One region of the Siphonobacter sp. SORGH_AS_0500 genome, then DNA from elsewhere that is predicted to be linked to it. Evidence: riboswitches for the same ligand, from Rfam matches in the RefSeq annotation. Region 1 holds a riboswitch; the other holds the start of a gene.

What was found. A riboswitch is a leader RNA that binds a small molecule or an ion and turns the genes downstream of it on or off. The one in region 1 is predicted to bind S-adenosylmethionine.
Region 2: linked by a shared signal. The riboswitch ahead of metK (methionine adenosyltransferase) and the one ahead of QE357_RS23725 (peroxiredoxin) in region 1 are both predicted to bind S-adenosylmethionine.

Annotation. Positions count from the first base shown of each region.
Region 1 covers NZ_JAVIYT010000008.1:87,214-94,923, reverse strand. Annotated here, with positions in the region: gene QE357_RS23745 (TonB-dependent receptor) at 1-425, opposite strand, end outside; gene QE357_RS23740 (cytochrome c peroxidase) at 508-1,449, opposite strand; gene QE357_RS23735 (protein-disulfide reductase DsbD domain-containing protein) at 1,446-1,922, opposite strand; gene QE357_RS23730 (YceI family protein) at 1,936-2,544, opposite strand; gene QE357_RS23725 (peroxiredoxin) at 2,669-3,958, opposite strand; SAM riboswitch class I at 4,154-4,254, opposite strand; gene QE357_RS23720 (RagB/SusD family nutrient uptake outer membrane protein) at 4,462-5,937, opposite strand; gene QE357_RS23715 (TonB-dependent receptor) at 5,950-7,710, opposite strand, start outside.
Region 2 covers NZ_JAVIYT010000001.1:2,185,163-2,192,872, forward strand. Annotated here, with positions in the region: gene QE357_RS09175 (DUF2339 domain-containing protein) at 1-1,355, opposite strand, end outside; gene QE357_RS09180 (hypothetical protein) at 1,519-2,283, opposite strand; gene metK (methionine adenosyltransferase) at 2,504-3,760, opposite strand; SAM-I-IV-variant riboswitch at 3,850-3,953, opposite strand; gene QE357_RS09190 (lycopene cyclase family protein) at 3,995-5,353, opposite strand; gene lipA (lipoyl synthase) at 5,487-6,395, opposite strand; gene QE357_RS09200 (OsmC family protein) at 6,658-7,071, shown strand; gene QE357_RS09205 (alkaline phosphatase) at 7,415-7,710, opposite strand, start outside.

The DNA.
Region 1 (7,710 bases):
AGTTGGGTAATACTCACTTGGGGAGCCGATTCTTTCAGGGGTTTCAGATCAATTACATCGACGGGAACGGGAGAATCTGTTCGGGTACGACTGGCGTTTCGGGAGCCTACTACTTCAATTTCACCCAATTGATTCGCCGCAGATTCCAGCCGGATGACGTATTGATTCGACTTATTCAGAGCCACTTCCTGCGTCTGGTAACCGATGGCAGAAATAATAAGGGTAGTACCTTTATTGAACGTAAGCCTGAAGTTACCCTGGACATCGGTGGAGCTGCCGTGCGTGGTACCTTTGATGTAAACAGACGCTCCTGGAATGGGACCGCTGTCGGCGGAAGAGCTTACATTACCACTGATGATTCGTTGCTGTGCCTTCGTAGTTAAACTGATAATCAGTAAGAAAGTCAGGTAAAGAAAGTGTTTCATATATTAATTTACTAAATCTATAGAATTAGTAGAATAAATGAGTTGAAAGAAACCCGAGCAGGGGAAGCTCGGGTTCATTGATTTACTTTTTAGTGAACTGATCGTCGGTCAACGCATGCAGAAACGCCTCCAGATCAGTAATGTCACCTTCGCTTAAATTCAGGGGGGTACTAAGAGAGGGGTCCCGGTTGAAACCATTCTTGACAAACTGGTCGGGATGGTTGTAATAATGAATGACTTCCCGCAGTGTCTTGAACATACCGTTATGCATATACGGAGCCGTTAAGGCCACGTTACGCAAGCCCGGAACTTTAAAGTGACCCAGGTAAGTACTGTCTTTTACAATCCTGAACCGCCCCTGATCCAGCAAATCCTTTCCATCGAATAAACCAATGTTCTTGAATCGATCTGCCGTGAAATCTTCTCCTGAATGGCAATTGGCACAATTGGCTTTACCAATGAACAGATTTCTGCCACGAATGGCCGAAGCCGACATGGCCGCATCGTCTCCATTAATATACCGGTCATAGGGCGTATTACTGGTTTCCAGCGTTCGCTCATAGGCTGCAATTACTTCTGCCAGTTGAGTAGCCGTAACGTCTGATTTATAAAGTTTACGAAAAGCCTTTGCGTAAAACTTGTCGCCATTAAGGCGGGATACAGCTTCGGCGATGGGCAAGTTCATTTCGGTTGGGTTCGCAATCGGCTCCAGAGCCTGCATTTCTAGAGACGATGACCTCCCATCCCAAAAGAGTTGCAACCGACCTGCCAGATTCATCGCCGAAGGCGTATTACGTTCACCGGGGGTATTTCGCACACCCAGACTGAAGGACATCGTATCCGCAAAGGCAAATTCGGGTTTGTGACAGGAAGCACAGCTAATGGTGCGATCTTCGGAAAGAATAGGGTCAAAAAAGAGCTTTTTGCCCAGTTCTACTTTGCTTAGGGGTTCTTCTGAAGTAATAAACCTGAAGTTCAGAAAGAGTAATAGAATCCCCCCCAGAGCGAGGAAAAAGACTTTCATTGGGCATTTCGGGGATCAAAATTAAACGCTTGTCGAAAAGGAACGCATAAGCCTTTTTTATCGTGACAAACCTGACCAGTGATGTAGCCTGTGAAAAAATAATCCAGTTTATCGATTCTGACCTTCTGGCGAAATTCGGCCTGTTTCGTGAAGTAAGAGACATTCATTTCCCAGGTTTTGTCTTGCTTCGTTTGGGGCGAAATGGGAACGACCGGACCTAGCACTGAATACGTGCCATTAGATACGAACTCAAAATGAGTAGGCTGAGGACCTATATCTGCCTTAAAATCAGAAGAGTACAAAGACCATCCTTTTTCAACTCTAGCTCTCACGATGAGCTCTACTTCGTCACCGGGCTGGAGAGCGGTCTTCGATAGCGAATAATCCCATTCGAGTTGCTGAACGCTTTCCTGAGCCCATAGCGAGGTCACACTGGCTAGTAAAACGACTAGCCCGGTAAAAATTTTTCTCATAAACAAGGAAAGATTATCGACTCGCCGAAGCCGTGCCGCCCGCGTTAGCGACTAAGTTTACATCCAGTTCAAAGTCATTGTGGATGGCTTTATCACCCAGATTTTCGAAGAAATTAGTCGAACGGAATTTGATGTCGTATTTGGTACGATCTACCGGAATTTTAGCTGATGCCGTTAACTGGTTTTTATCAGCCTTTACCGTGGCGGGAAAGCTTACTTCCTGCGTAATGCCCTTGATGGTTAACTTCCCTTTGACCTGCACCTGACCCGCTGCCTGTGGGGTTACCGACGTAATCACAAAGGTTGATTTAGGGTGTTTGTCAACCGCGAAGAAATCATCCCCTTTGAGGTGATTGACTAGCTTCTGGTTGTATTCCTGATCTTTTAAATCTGTAACCGTCAGCGTGCGAAGATCGCTTTCAAACGAACCGCCTTTCAACTTACCATTATCAGCAATTAGGGTGCCGCTGGTAAGGGTAACGTTGCCATAGTGTTCACCGGTCACTTTTTTACCTTTCCATACGATAGTGCTTTTCTGGGTATCTACTTTGTAAGTAACCGTAGCCTGAGGCTTTGTAAATGCGAATGACGCAAGGGCGAGGAGAGCGAGTACTTTTTTCATGACAAGTTTTGTTTAGGTTTTTGTAAATGTAGCTGATTAGTAGCGAATTATGGTTTTTTAAGGAGTATCGGGTAAACTACCCGATACTCGAATACATGGCAAATCAACTTTGACGATCGAACGATTATCGTGCGGCCACATCGCTGCTGGCCGGAGCTTCTTCAGCAATGTATTTGTCCAGGTCTTTATTCCACTTCTTCACGTAGTTTTTGTAGTATTTCCCCGTTACTTCCCCGGTATAACCCGTGTGGATTTGCTTCACGGTTCCATCCCGACCAATGATGATCGTTGTTGGGAACGCCATCATTTTATTGAGGGCCGCGAATTTCTCGGAAGCCAGTTTTTTATCCGCAATACCACCGAAGAGAATGTCGTATTCAATACCGTATTTCTCTTTCAGTTTACCTAGTGTGTACTTGGCGTATTCCAGATCATCTTTCTGTTCAAAACCAACCGCGATGGCTTCTACGCCGCGATGTTTATTGGCCTTGTACCAGGGGGAAAGAAAAGCCGTCTGATCTGTGCAATTGGGGCACCAGGTCCCAATGATTTCCACGATAACTACTTTGCCTTTGTATTTGGCATCGCTCAGTTTTACGGTTTTTCCATTCAGATCGGGGAAAGTGAAATCCAGTTTATTCTGACCTTCCTTCAGTTGAGTCAGAGCATAGGGATCCGGAAGTTCTGCCTTTTTGTTTTTCGTCCACTCCAGCTTTTGAGTGACGTATAATCCACGATCAATTTCGGCGGATAAGGTTTTGTCCTCGTTGATTTTTCCTTTGATCAATACGGGATTAGGCCCGGTGAAGCCCGAAAGAACAAATTCATTTCCCTGAACAGTCCCCTCCAGTTCACGGGAATCACCCACGACCGTCATGATCACGCCCGTCAGTTTATTCCCCTTTTGTTCGAGTAAAGCGACCTGATTCGCAACCGGTTCTTTACTAATGAGTTTGATTTCCCATTTACCGCTCAGGTTAGCCGCTGGGGCAATGTCTTTACCGGGTTCAACGAATCGGTAAGACTTACCGTATTCCGCCGTAAAAGGCAGCGAGTTACCCCGGAAGCTGGGCACCAGACTGCGGTATTCACCCGTGAGGTGGCCGTCGGGGTGAACCTTAGCTACCAGTGCGGCATCGTACGTATTCATTTTAATAAATAAAGAATCAGAAGCCGTTTGTTTGACGTGGAAGTGATCCTGACGGGTGCCATTGATGAGGGTGAAAGTAGCGTCTTCGGCTTTATTACCCTTTACTTCAAAATTAAAGGGAACCTTCTGTTCGTTAATGGTGAAAACGCCCCGCCAAACGCCTTCTTTCGGGAATTGAGTTTGCTGAGCCTGCGAAGAAAAACCACTGAGTACGGACAAGGTAAGGGCCGTGCCTTTCAGGAATGAAATGGCTTTCATTTTCATAAATAGATGTGTTAGAAATAGTTAGGAAATGCACTCGCGTTGAAACGTGTGCAGAGAAAGAAAGCATAAACACCAGTGCAGGCAGGCAGATGCAAATGACTTTCGTGATTAGTTGAGGTTGGACGGATCTCAGCAGCAGCAGGTGCAGCAGCGAGCATTGCAGGCGAATAGCTTAGCGTTCATGGTTGGTTGTTGGGTTTATAGTTCCTAATTCAATAGGCAGGTTAGCACTGATTCCGTTCAGGAAAGTTGCTAAGGATTCAAAGAGCCTGTCTCTCCACCTTTCTTTATAAGCCGCAACTACTTTTGCAGGGAAGTAATTGAAGACTCTGCAAAGATATATACGTGAAAATACATTATCCAAATAAATCTATAGATTTTATAGACTAATAACGTTTATTTTTTTAGCCAAACCTATTAATCATTTGTCAATCAGTAGATTGAGAATTGAAGTTAGATTAGGCAGCAGGCATCTAGCTTGAACAAATGCCTGCTGCCTGTGATTAATTACGGGTCATTAGCTTATTAGCGGTTAACTCACTGGCTGGAATGAGCCATACATATGTAGGATCGCTCGGTACGATGGCCGGTACAGTGCCTTTTGCTGGAAACGTTAGATTCTGCCGGTAAATGTCAATAGAGCGTAAGCCTTCGCCTAAAAACTCAATGCGGCGTTCTTTTAGAATCGTTTCCAGCAAAGCACTGGCATTAGGAAAGCTGGCGGTAGTCCACTGCGTAGAAGCATCCGACCTTGATCGCACGGCACTCAGCAACTGAACGGCTCGGGCATCTACTGAATTGGTCGAGCGGGTTCGTGCCTCAGCAAGGTTCAATAGCACTTCCGCGTAGCGAATAATCGGAGCTTTGTCGGTATAAGGCGACGGACTCGAGTATTTCGATAACCACTGCTGCCCGCCCGAAGTAACCACAAACTGGCGGCGGGCATCGGTCGATTTCCAGGTGCTTTCGCCCAGAATTCCTGCCGGGTTCAGGTAATACTCCCTGTTACCTGTCGGCAGGTAGTAAAAGCCAAATTGATTCTGCGTTCCTGGGTTGTCCTGATTGGTGAAAACGAGCGAGAAGATGCTTTCCGTTGTGGTTTGCGGTACGGCAAAGACCGAAGCAATATTGGCTTGCAAGGCATGCTTTACGCCCGTGGTGGCCGTAAAGGGAGCAGAAGCGGAGACAATCTTGTCGGCTTCCCGGATTACGTCATCCCATTTAGATTGAGCCAGATAAACTTTCGTTTTAAACGCAATTGCCGAATTCCGATGCGGATGCGAGACATTGGTCAATTCATCGGTATAATTTAACGGAAGGTTCTGCTCGGCGAAATTCAAATCCTCAATAATCTGAGCGTAAACTTCGGCCACCGTACTCCGGGCCAGATCGTTATTCGCTGCATTGGTTTCAGCCTGAAGCCGAAGCGGCAAGCCCGGACTGGAACCATTAGAAGTTGCCCCATACGACCGGGCATAAAACTGCAGTACGTAGAAATAAGCCACCGCTCTCACGAACCGAGCTTCGGCTTTGTATTTTAGCACTTGCTGGTCATAGTTGGCTGGAAACGTAGGAGGTACGAATTTGCTGGCGTTATCATCCAGACCTTTTAGAAATACGTTAACTTTATTAATAGAAGCATAAGCCGCGTCCCAGATGCCACCCGTCTGCGATTCGTTTTGTGTAAAGCTCCACACGTTAAAACCAGTACCCTGGTTGGCCTTGACATTCAGGAATTCTTCTCCCTGAATATCGCTATAAATGTGATAACGCCCTCCTAGAAAGGCTCCTGATTTAATGGACGAAGAACTGAATAACCCGTTCACCTGCTGGGCAATGCGGGCAGGTGTATCGAAAACGACAATGTCGGTGAAAAACGTAGTGGGTGTGGGTTCTAGTTTGTCTTCGTTGCAGGAAGAAAGTGCAAGTACGATTCCAAGGCCTAGTACGCGGGACGTATGTTTGAGTAAGTGATTCATAATCAGGAAGGGTTAAAAGCCAATAGTAATACCGAGGGATACTGTACGGGTTTGTCCCAATGCATTCCGGTCCACGCCGGGACCCGTATTGCTGTTTCCATTCACCGTAGATTCGGGATCATAACCGCTGTACTTCGTAAAAACCAGAGCATTCTGCACCTGAGCGTACACGCGGGCACTCGATACATGAAGGCGGTTCAGAACATTTGGATTGATTTTGTACCCCAACGAAACATTCCGCAGACGAGCAAAATCGCCTTTTTCAATATTTTCGGAAATGGAGATAGCCGCTCCGCCGTTGGAAATGTTATCTCCGTAAACCGCCCGTGGTAATTTCCCATCTTTATTATTCGGTGTCCAGCGGTCGAGGAGATCCGTGCTGTTGTTGTAGCCGCGTTGATCACGAGTTCCAGGTTTGGTGCCGTTCAGAACCTTATTACCTCCCGAGAATTGCAGGAATAAACCCAGATCGAAGTTTTTGTAGGTAAACGTGTTATCAAATCCGCCGTACCATTTTGGCAAAGCCGGGCCTTGATTTCTACCGTCGGCCAGCGTCGTTGCAGCAGATACGGACGTGCCTTCCAGCGTCGTCCATCGTTGGGATGCGGAGGCCGAATGATCGTATTGAACCACGGTTCCGTCGGCTTTCTGGAATAAACGGCGACCATTTTCAGGATTAACCCCCAGCGTAGTAACGGCCCAGAGACTGGAAACCGATTTTCCAATTTCAATTACGTTTTCACCGTTGATTATCCGCTGGTTATCTCCATTCAGGCTAATGACCTTATTTTTCAGCGTCGTTACATTCGCATTGATTTTCCAGCTGAACTCATCCGTACGAACGGCATGGGCCTGTACGCTGAACTCCAGCCCGGTATTTTGCATCGATCCAATATTGAGTAACAGAGAATTGGAGGGAATCCCTTTGGAAGATGCCTGCGGAACATTGAGAATCAGGCCATCCACATCGTTTTGGTAATAGGCGATTTCTCCGGTAATGCGATCATTGAGTAAGCCAAAAGCAAATCCAAAATCAGTTTTCTTGCTGGTTTCCCAGGACAGACTTCGGTTTCCCGCCTGATCGTAATAAAGCGTAGGGGAATCGCCCTGTAAACCAGCCGCGTAGGATTGCAGCGAAGCATAGTCATTAATGCCCTGATTATTCCCAACCAGACCGTAGCTACCCCGGAATTTCAGGTAACTTACGATTCGACTGATGGCTGAATTCGCCCAGAAAGTTTCATCTGAGATGGAGTACCCCAGCGAAGCACCGTAGAAGTTACCAAACTTTTTACCACTCGCAAAAGCTGAATAGCCGTCCCGACGGAAGTTAAGAGTAGCGAAATATTTTTTACCGAAATCATAATTCAAACGTCCGAAATAGGATAACAGGAAGTTTTCCGTTTGAGCCATGCTCACCGGAACTGTATTTACGAAGTTCCCCTTGACACTCCTGAAAAGTGGATCGGACTGGTTCGTTCGGTTTAAACCCCAACGGTCCACTGTAGAAAGTTGCTGTTCATTGCCGATTAACAAAGAAATATTATGCTTTCCAGCCAATGAAAAATCGTATTGAGCCGTATTCTGCCAGTTCCAACGGTAGTTATTGCGATAACGGCTGGTCGCACTGCCACCCACAAATACGCCGGGAGGAGTAAGCGGACTTTCATACGATTCATCGACTACACTCAACCGATCAATCCCATATTGAGTACGGATGTTCAGCCCTTTGATGATTTCCCAATTGGCGTATAAACTTCCTTGCGTGGCGGC
Region 2 (7,710 bases), on a different contig from region 1:
GCAAGGAATAAGGCATTCGTAAGAAAAGTAAGATTCCAGTAAGGCAGATAATCTAATGAAGGGTTGGGAATAGAGTATCCGTGAATGAGTAGGGCACAGGCTGTCAGATTAATCAAAGCCGTCCCGAAGTGAGTCAGAATTTTCGACGAACGTTGAATGCCCAGCGTGTATAAGGTAGCGGCTCCACCTGCCCAAACCAACGTAATCCAATCGCCTTCCAATTGGATAGGAACCATTAGAATAAGGAATACAAGGGCCATAGACAGCGAAGCATCCGCTAACGAGGTCAGATTTCTCTGCCGTAAAAACCAGGCGATTCCCCCGTGAAATAGGCTGTTGGCAAACGTATAGGCAGTGATAGAAAGGGTTGAATAATGCTGCTCTTTCAGAATGAAATACGTGGGAATGTAAAAAAATAGAGCGTTTAATACAATCTGTAAAATCGTGCGATGATGAGCGTAGGCTTTCTGGAATAAAGGGTAAACCAGTTGATTGGCATACATCTGCAGAAAGAAAATGGTGCCGAATACCAGACTAATCCAGACGTAGCCTGGACGGTCGAAGCCATTGATGATGAAGGCTATAAATATCAGCCAGGTAACGAAAAAAGCGGAGGTGTTCATTAACTGCCAGTCGCGTTGGTAGGCCAGACTCAGCACGCCAGCGTTCAGAATAGTCATGTATACAAAAAGTCCCCAGGGGGCCCCATTGCCACCCACCAGAAAAGGAACCGCATAAGCCCCGACCAGACCGAATAAGCCAATCCATTGCACTTCATAACGCGTAGCCTGCCAGACCGTAAAGAGCGTAACGAGTACCATCAGTGCAAAAGATAGCGGCGAAGGTAAGAACTGATAAAAGTAATAAGCCGCGTACGTAGTGAGATATACGGTAGCCACGCCTCCGCTGAGTAGTACAGCACTGTAGGTCAGGTATTTAGGCTTTAGCCATAGGGCCAGCGTAACAAGAGCAGAGCCGATGCTCCAACCCAGAGCCAGTCGCCCCCAGGGGCCAATAAGGTCATTGTCGAAAGCGTATTTAACGAAAATCGCAATCCCGATCACTAGGACGGCAATCCCAACTTTGCTTAATAAATTCCCTCCGATGTATTCTTCCGTTGGCGTTTTGGCGTACGTAGGAGCAGGTTTTGTTATTACGGGTGGAGAAACCGCAGAAACTGGAGCTGAGGGAGGAGCAATGGGGGTTTGTGTAACGGTTTTAACAGGAGTAGTGTCGGGGCGTAGTGAACTTAACTCCCGTTGAATCTGAATAAGATTTTTCTGAGCACTGGAAAGCTGCTCCGCCAGTCGCTGGACTTCGGCTTCTAATGCATCGATCCGATTACGTTCATTCATAGGTAATAGATAGAGTAGGTTGGAAGGTAATGAGCTTAGTTTTCTGTTTTTGATTAACCACAGCGTTACTCAGAGTTTTGCACAGAGTACCTCAGCATAAAACTTTGTGAACCTTGGTGTCTTCGAGCCTTTGTGGCAAAAAATTGAAAACAGAAAACTAAACTTATTGGATTACAAAGTTAATTCGGTCGATTCCGGTGTTTTTGTTTACCTGGTCGTAGGCGTAAATCTGTATTTCGTACATGCCTTTATCTTTAACGGAAAGCATTCCTTCAAAAATATTATCCTGCGAAGCAAAGCTCAACGGAATTTCTCCAAACTTCATGCCATCTTTTTTGACGAGAGCTTTTACTTCGATGTTATCAGATTTCCAGAACCCGTTTTTATTAATCACACAACCGCACATCATAACCAGATTAATCCGAATTTTTACCTGATTATCCTTTAGTGTGGTTTGGGTAATCACCTGATGAGATTGAGGTTCTAAAATGTCCACCATTAATCCGGGAATTTGTAGAATAATCCCGTCGCCATCGATGGGTTTTCCCGGGATGAGCCAGAGCTGGGTAGAAGCTTTTACGGCTGAACTTTTACGATTAACGGGAGCGATGGCTTCGACGGTAACGAAGGTAGGAGCATCCAGTTTTAAGTCTGCTTCAAATCGGGCTGTCTGTTCGTCGGTAAGGCGATTGTGGCGTTTGTAGGGCTGGTTCATAAGTAAATCCGTGTTGCCAGAATTTCCGCTGGTCAGACCTTTCGCCAGAATTTCACCCGTCAACTCATTACGAATAATGACATAAGCCCCACCAATGCCGGTGCCAATAAATTTGGCATCTTTGGCCTGGGCCCGAACGATAACTTTGGTGGTTTGTGCAAAAGTAAAAGTGGAAGTTAGGAGTACTAAAGTAGTGGTTAGGATTTTCAGCATATCAGATTTGACCAAGAGAAGAAAGAATAGGAATCTAAGATAGGTAAAAAACCTAGAGACGCGATTCATCGCTTCTGGGTAAGAGGCAGTTTTGGGTTACCCCTACGTTACTTTCATTTCCCGGCCAGACGCGATGAAGTCGCGTCTCTACAGGGTAGAAAACCAAAGGCCCGGATTGTTTATACAATCCGGGCCTTTTAAAGAGATATAATTCAAGGAATTACAGACCAAATTTGGCTTTTACCTGATCCACGTAATCCAGTTTTTCCCAGGTAAATAATTCTACTTCCTGCTCGATTACTTTTCCGTCGGGAGATTTGAATGTTTTTGTTACCACTTTCGATTCGCGACCCATGTGACCATAGGCAGCCGTTTCGGAATAAATTGGGTTACGAAGTTTCAGACGCTGCTCAATGAAGTAAGGACGCATGTCGAAGATCTCGCCTACTTTCAAGGCAATTTCTCCGTCCGTTAATCCCACCTTCGAAGTTCCATACGTGTTGATATACAGACCGCAAGGCTCTGCTACGCCAATGGCGTAAGAAACCTGAACCAATACTTCATCCGCCAGCCCAGCAGCAACCAGGTTTTTCGCAATGTGCCGCGTAGCATAAGCTGCCGAACGGTCTACTTTCGAAGGATCTTTACCCGAGAACGCACCCCCACCGTGGGCACCTTTTCCGCCGTATGTATCAACAATGATCTTACGACCCGTCAGACCCGTATCGCCGTGAGGACCACCAATCACGAATTTACCCGTAGGGTTGATGTGATAGGTAATTTCTCCTTCGAATAACTGGCTTAACTCAGGTTTCAGAGCAGCTTTCACGCGGGGAATAACGATGTTAATGATGTCTTCGCGGATTTTAGTGAGCATCGTTTCGTCATCACCGAAATCATCATGTTGCGTCGAAACAACGATGGTATCAATTCGCTGAGGCGTGTTGTCATCACTATATTCAATCGTTACCTGAGACTTCGCATCGGGGCGTAAGTAAGGCATCAGCGACAGCTCATTATTACGAATGTCGCTCATTTCCTTCAGGATTTTGTGAGCTAAATCCAGAGCTAAAGGCATGTAGTTGTCCGTTTCGCGGGTAGCGTAACCGAACATCATACCCTGGTCACCCGCACCCTGTTCTTCAGGATTTGAGCGATCCACGCCCTGGTTAATATCCGCTGACTGGTCGTGAATAGCAGAAAGAACACCGCAGGAATTGGCTTCAAACATGTATTCAGACTTCGTATATCCAATTTTACGGATTACTTCACGAGCAATGCTCTGAACGTCGAGATAGGTAGTTGATTTAACTTCACCGGCCAAAACAACCTGTCCGGTAGTTACCAGGGTTTCGCAGGCAACTTTAGATTGAGGGTCGAAGGCTAAGAAATGATCAATGAGGGCATCTGAAATTTGATCGGCTACTTTATCAGGATGTCCTTCAGATACAGACTCAGAAGTGAATAGATAAGGCATGTGCTGTTAATTAATTGATTGGGAGTACGAATCGATAAATATGTAATGTTTCGTAAACCTTGGCCAAAGGAAGGAATTGAACGTTTTGAATTTTTCTAAAAAGCTGATTTTCAAGAAAAAAGCCCGTATCGTTAAACCACCGTAGCGTTCTAAACTCGGTTGGTGCCCTAACTGGAGCCTCTGGATACTTTTGCAAAATTGTACATTCCGTGGAAATTCACCAAACAAGATGGCTTAACCTTGTCGGAATTCCTGAATATTTCGTTTAAAAATGTCAATGGCGGCTTTTGTAAAGGGAAGGATGGGTACGGAAACAATGACTTTTAAGTCTTCTACCAGACTGCTTTCTTCATCCAGAAACCGGAAAATGCGGGGAGCCGGATTTTTTTGGAACAACCCCGTAAATATAGCAGCCGTAGATACCCGCTTTTTTAAAAAGACATTTAGAAAAACCTGATCGTAAAAGTAATTCAGAGCAGGGATTGCTTTGTGGGTTACGGGCGAAACGTCGAAAGATCGTTCCAGGTTATGAACCAATTGTTGTAAACGCTTTTGCGTGCGGGTAAAGGTATAACCCGTGCTGGCCCGCGTATAACCGCCCGCAGTACCCACGCGAATCACGCGTGGAGCTGCCTGTTCCTGAGCAGGCTCGTCGCTCATGGGAATAATCCCAAATTCTTCTTCCAGAATTTCATAGTGCTGAATGGAAGTGAATTCCTGAATGTAACTTTTTAAACCTTTATCGTACTCTTTTTTTGAAAGCAGGGCTGGGGTAAAGAGCGTGAATTCAATGAGAGCTTCCGTTTCAGAAAAAGGCATTACGTAGATGAATCGACATTCGTTCTGCTGGTCGATTCGGAAATCCATCATAATCGGTACCTGCGGGTCAAAGGCAGGTTGATTGGTGCGAATGACCCAGCCTTTGAAGTGCTGTAACAGGTTTTGGTAGACAAAGCCACTCGCTGGCAAGGGTTTCATGGCTTGCAAAACGTGCGTACTATCGAAACACCAGCTTGCCCGGTATTCGCCTGCTTCGGTTTGAACAATGGCTTCCTGGTTATCAGACAGAATAGACTGAATGGGGCTGTATAAGAATTCAATGGCAGGGTTTGTCGCCAGTTCGTGATGAATAAACTGGTAGAAATCAATTCCGCGAAGTAACTTATACTGATGCTTGCCTAAGGTCAACTTTCGGGAAAATCCATTAGATCCATGAAACCAGATGGAATTCCATTTTCGGTAGAGGATGGACTCGAATGCACTTTCTCCTTCCTGCCAAAAGGCCCAGGTGCGGTCATTCCGGGTTTTCTTTTCACGATCAATAATCAAAATTTTCTTATCGCGTAAAGCACTACGATTGAGGTAATAGGCCAGACTTAGTCCAGCCATACCTCCTCCTGTTATGATGATGTCGTACTTCAAGCAATCGGGAATCTCGTGAATGAAAATAGAACCTGGAAAATTCGATTTTGTTTGAATGCAGAGAGGCGACTTTATCGCGTCTGGGTAGAGGCAATTTTTGTTACTCCCGCTATGGCTGGTGTCTTCACCCGCCATTAATAAAGCATAATGGTTGGTGAGGACACCAACCATAGCGGAGGGCAAGAGGCAGTTTCTTAGCTCTGCCTGATTTCCATCTCCCGACTAGACGCGATGAAGTCGGCTCTCTACAAAAAAGGCCTCGCTACTCCTAGGTAACGAGGCCTTTGACTCAAATCAATATAAATTATACGTTTACGTGACGTTCGGCATGGTAGCTGGAGCGTACCAGCGGGCCCGATTCAACGTATTTAATCCCTCTTTTTTCGCCCTCTTCCTTATACATCGCGAAGGTGTCGGGGTGAATCCATTCAATAACTTCGTGGTGCATTTTTGTAGGCTGAAGGTATTGGCCCAGCGTCAGAACGTCCAGTCCATGAGCGACCAGATCATCCATAGCTTTGAATACTTCGTCCTGCGTTTCGCCCAAACCTAGCATAATGCCCGTTTTGGTACGTTTGCCAAAGTCTTTCGTCCGTTTGATTTGCTCCAGACTCCGCGAATATTTCGCCTGAGGACGTACGGGGCGATACAGACGTTCTACCGTCTCCATATTATGGGAGACCACTTCCTGTCCGGCAGCAATCATACGCTCCAGAGCAGCCCAGTTTCCTTTCGTATCAGGAATCAGCGTTTCAATCGTTGTGCTGGGGCTTAATTCTTTCGTCAGGCGAACCGTCTGATACCAGATTTCAGCTCCCCGGTCTTTCAATTCATCCCGGTTTACAGAAGTCAGAACGGCATGCTTCACACCCATGATCTTAATGGCTTCGGCTACGCGACGGGGTTCGTCCGCATCATATTCGTTGGGACGTCCGGTTGCTACTGCACAGAAGGTACAGGAACGCGTACAGACATTACCCAAAATCATAAATGTAGCCGTACCCGCTCCCCAACACTCACCCATATTCGGACAGTTTCCTGACTGACAAATGGTATGGAGTTTATATTCATCTACAACTTGCCGCACGTTGCGGTATTCCGGACCGGTGGGGAGTTTCACTCGCAACCAGTCGGGTTTGCGGGTAGAGGAACCTGGCTTGTTCTCGCCTTTGGTGCCTGTACCGGATTTTGTTATTACGGGTAGCTCAATCATCCCAATATCAATTGCTGATTTGATAAACAGTGGGGTCTATCAAAAGATGTACAAAGGTAATGAGCTAACCTGTAATGACGATAAAAAGTTGCGTTTGATAAAAGAATGAAACTTTTCACTTGAATTGTGAGGGCGATAATCCCGTGAAGAAAGATGAGTTAGAAAGAATAACTTACCTTTAATGGCATTTTTTAGGAAAAGTGAGAGAAAAGCTTTTCGGAAAATACGTCTCATTCATTCAATTAAGATAACAGTTACAGGCATGGCAACGGCTACCATTACGTATTTAGGACAACTTCGCACGCAGGCTACACATGTAAGATCTGGCTCAGAAATTATTACGGATGCTCCAGTGGATAATCACGGAAAAGGAGAGGCATTTTCTCCCACTGATTTAGTTGCTTCGGCTTTGGGTTCCTGCATGTTAACCATCATGGGAATCGTTGCCCAGCGGGACCAGGTGGATATTACGGGGACGCAGGTAGAAGTTACGAAGAGTATGGCTGAAAACCCTCGTCGAATCAGTGAGATCGCTGTTAAACTGATTGTTAAGACGAGTCAGCCCCTAACTGAAACTCGTAAAAAGAAGCTGGAAAACGCCGCCTTAACCTGCCCCGTAGCGGAAAGCCTTCATCCCGACCTAGTGAAGGCCGTTACGTTTGAATTTGTTGTGTAGGGTTTGGCGTTTTGAGTTTAAATGTTGTGCCGCTGCCGTCGTGGCGGCTCCACAGGGGCAGTAGTGCTTGGGGATTCTGTCTGTCATCATATCCTATAAGAAAAAAGCCGGAATGATCTGTTTCATTCCGGCTTTTTTCATGCCGCTGCCAGCTTTTTCGCTGGCAGCAATCGGTTTAATTCTTTATGGAATGCGTTTAGACCTAAAGTCACTGCTGCCAGCGGCCACGATGCTTGAAGATGCTGTTTAGTATCTACAACTCAAAGGAAAAGCCGAAATGAAGTGATCATTTCGGCTTTTCCTTTGAGTAATACTGAAGGTTTTAATAACAAAATCCCAACACTTATTTACGGCTTAACACTGATTCTCCCCACCAGGCTTGCTGGATTTTTTTATTTACTTCTACATTAGGGAAAATACCACGGAATAACTCCGCTCCAGGACCATAAGCAAAGACAGGAACAGGATTGGCAGTGTGGTTCGACCAGATGAATTTACCTTCTACCTTACCATTTCTCCAGTCACCGCCCGTCAGGCATAAACCACCCGTTTCGTGGTCAGCAGTGACAATAACCAGCGTTTCGCCATCTTTCTCGGCAAAGTCCAGGGCAGCTCCTACGGCTTTGTCAAAATCAAGCG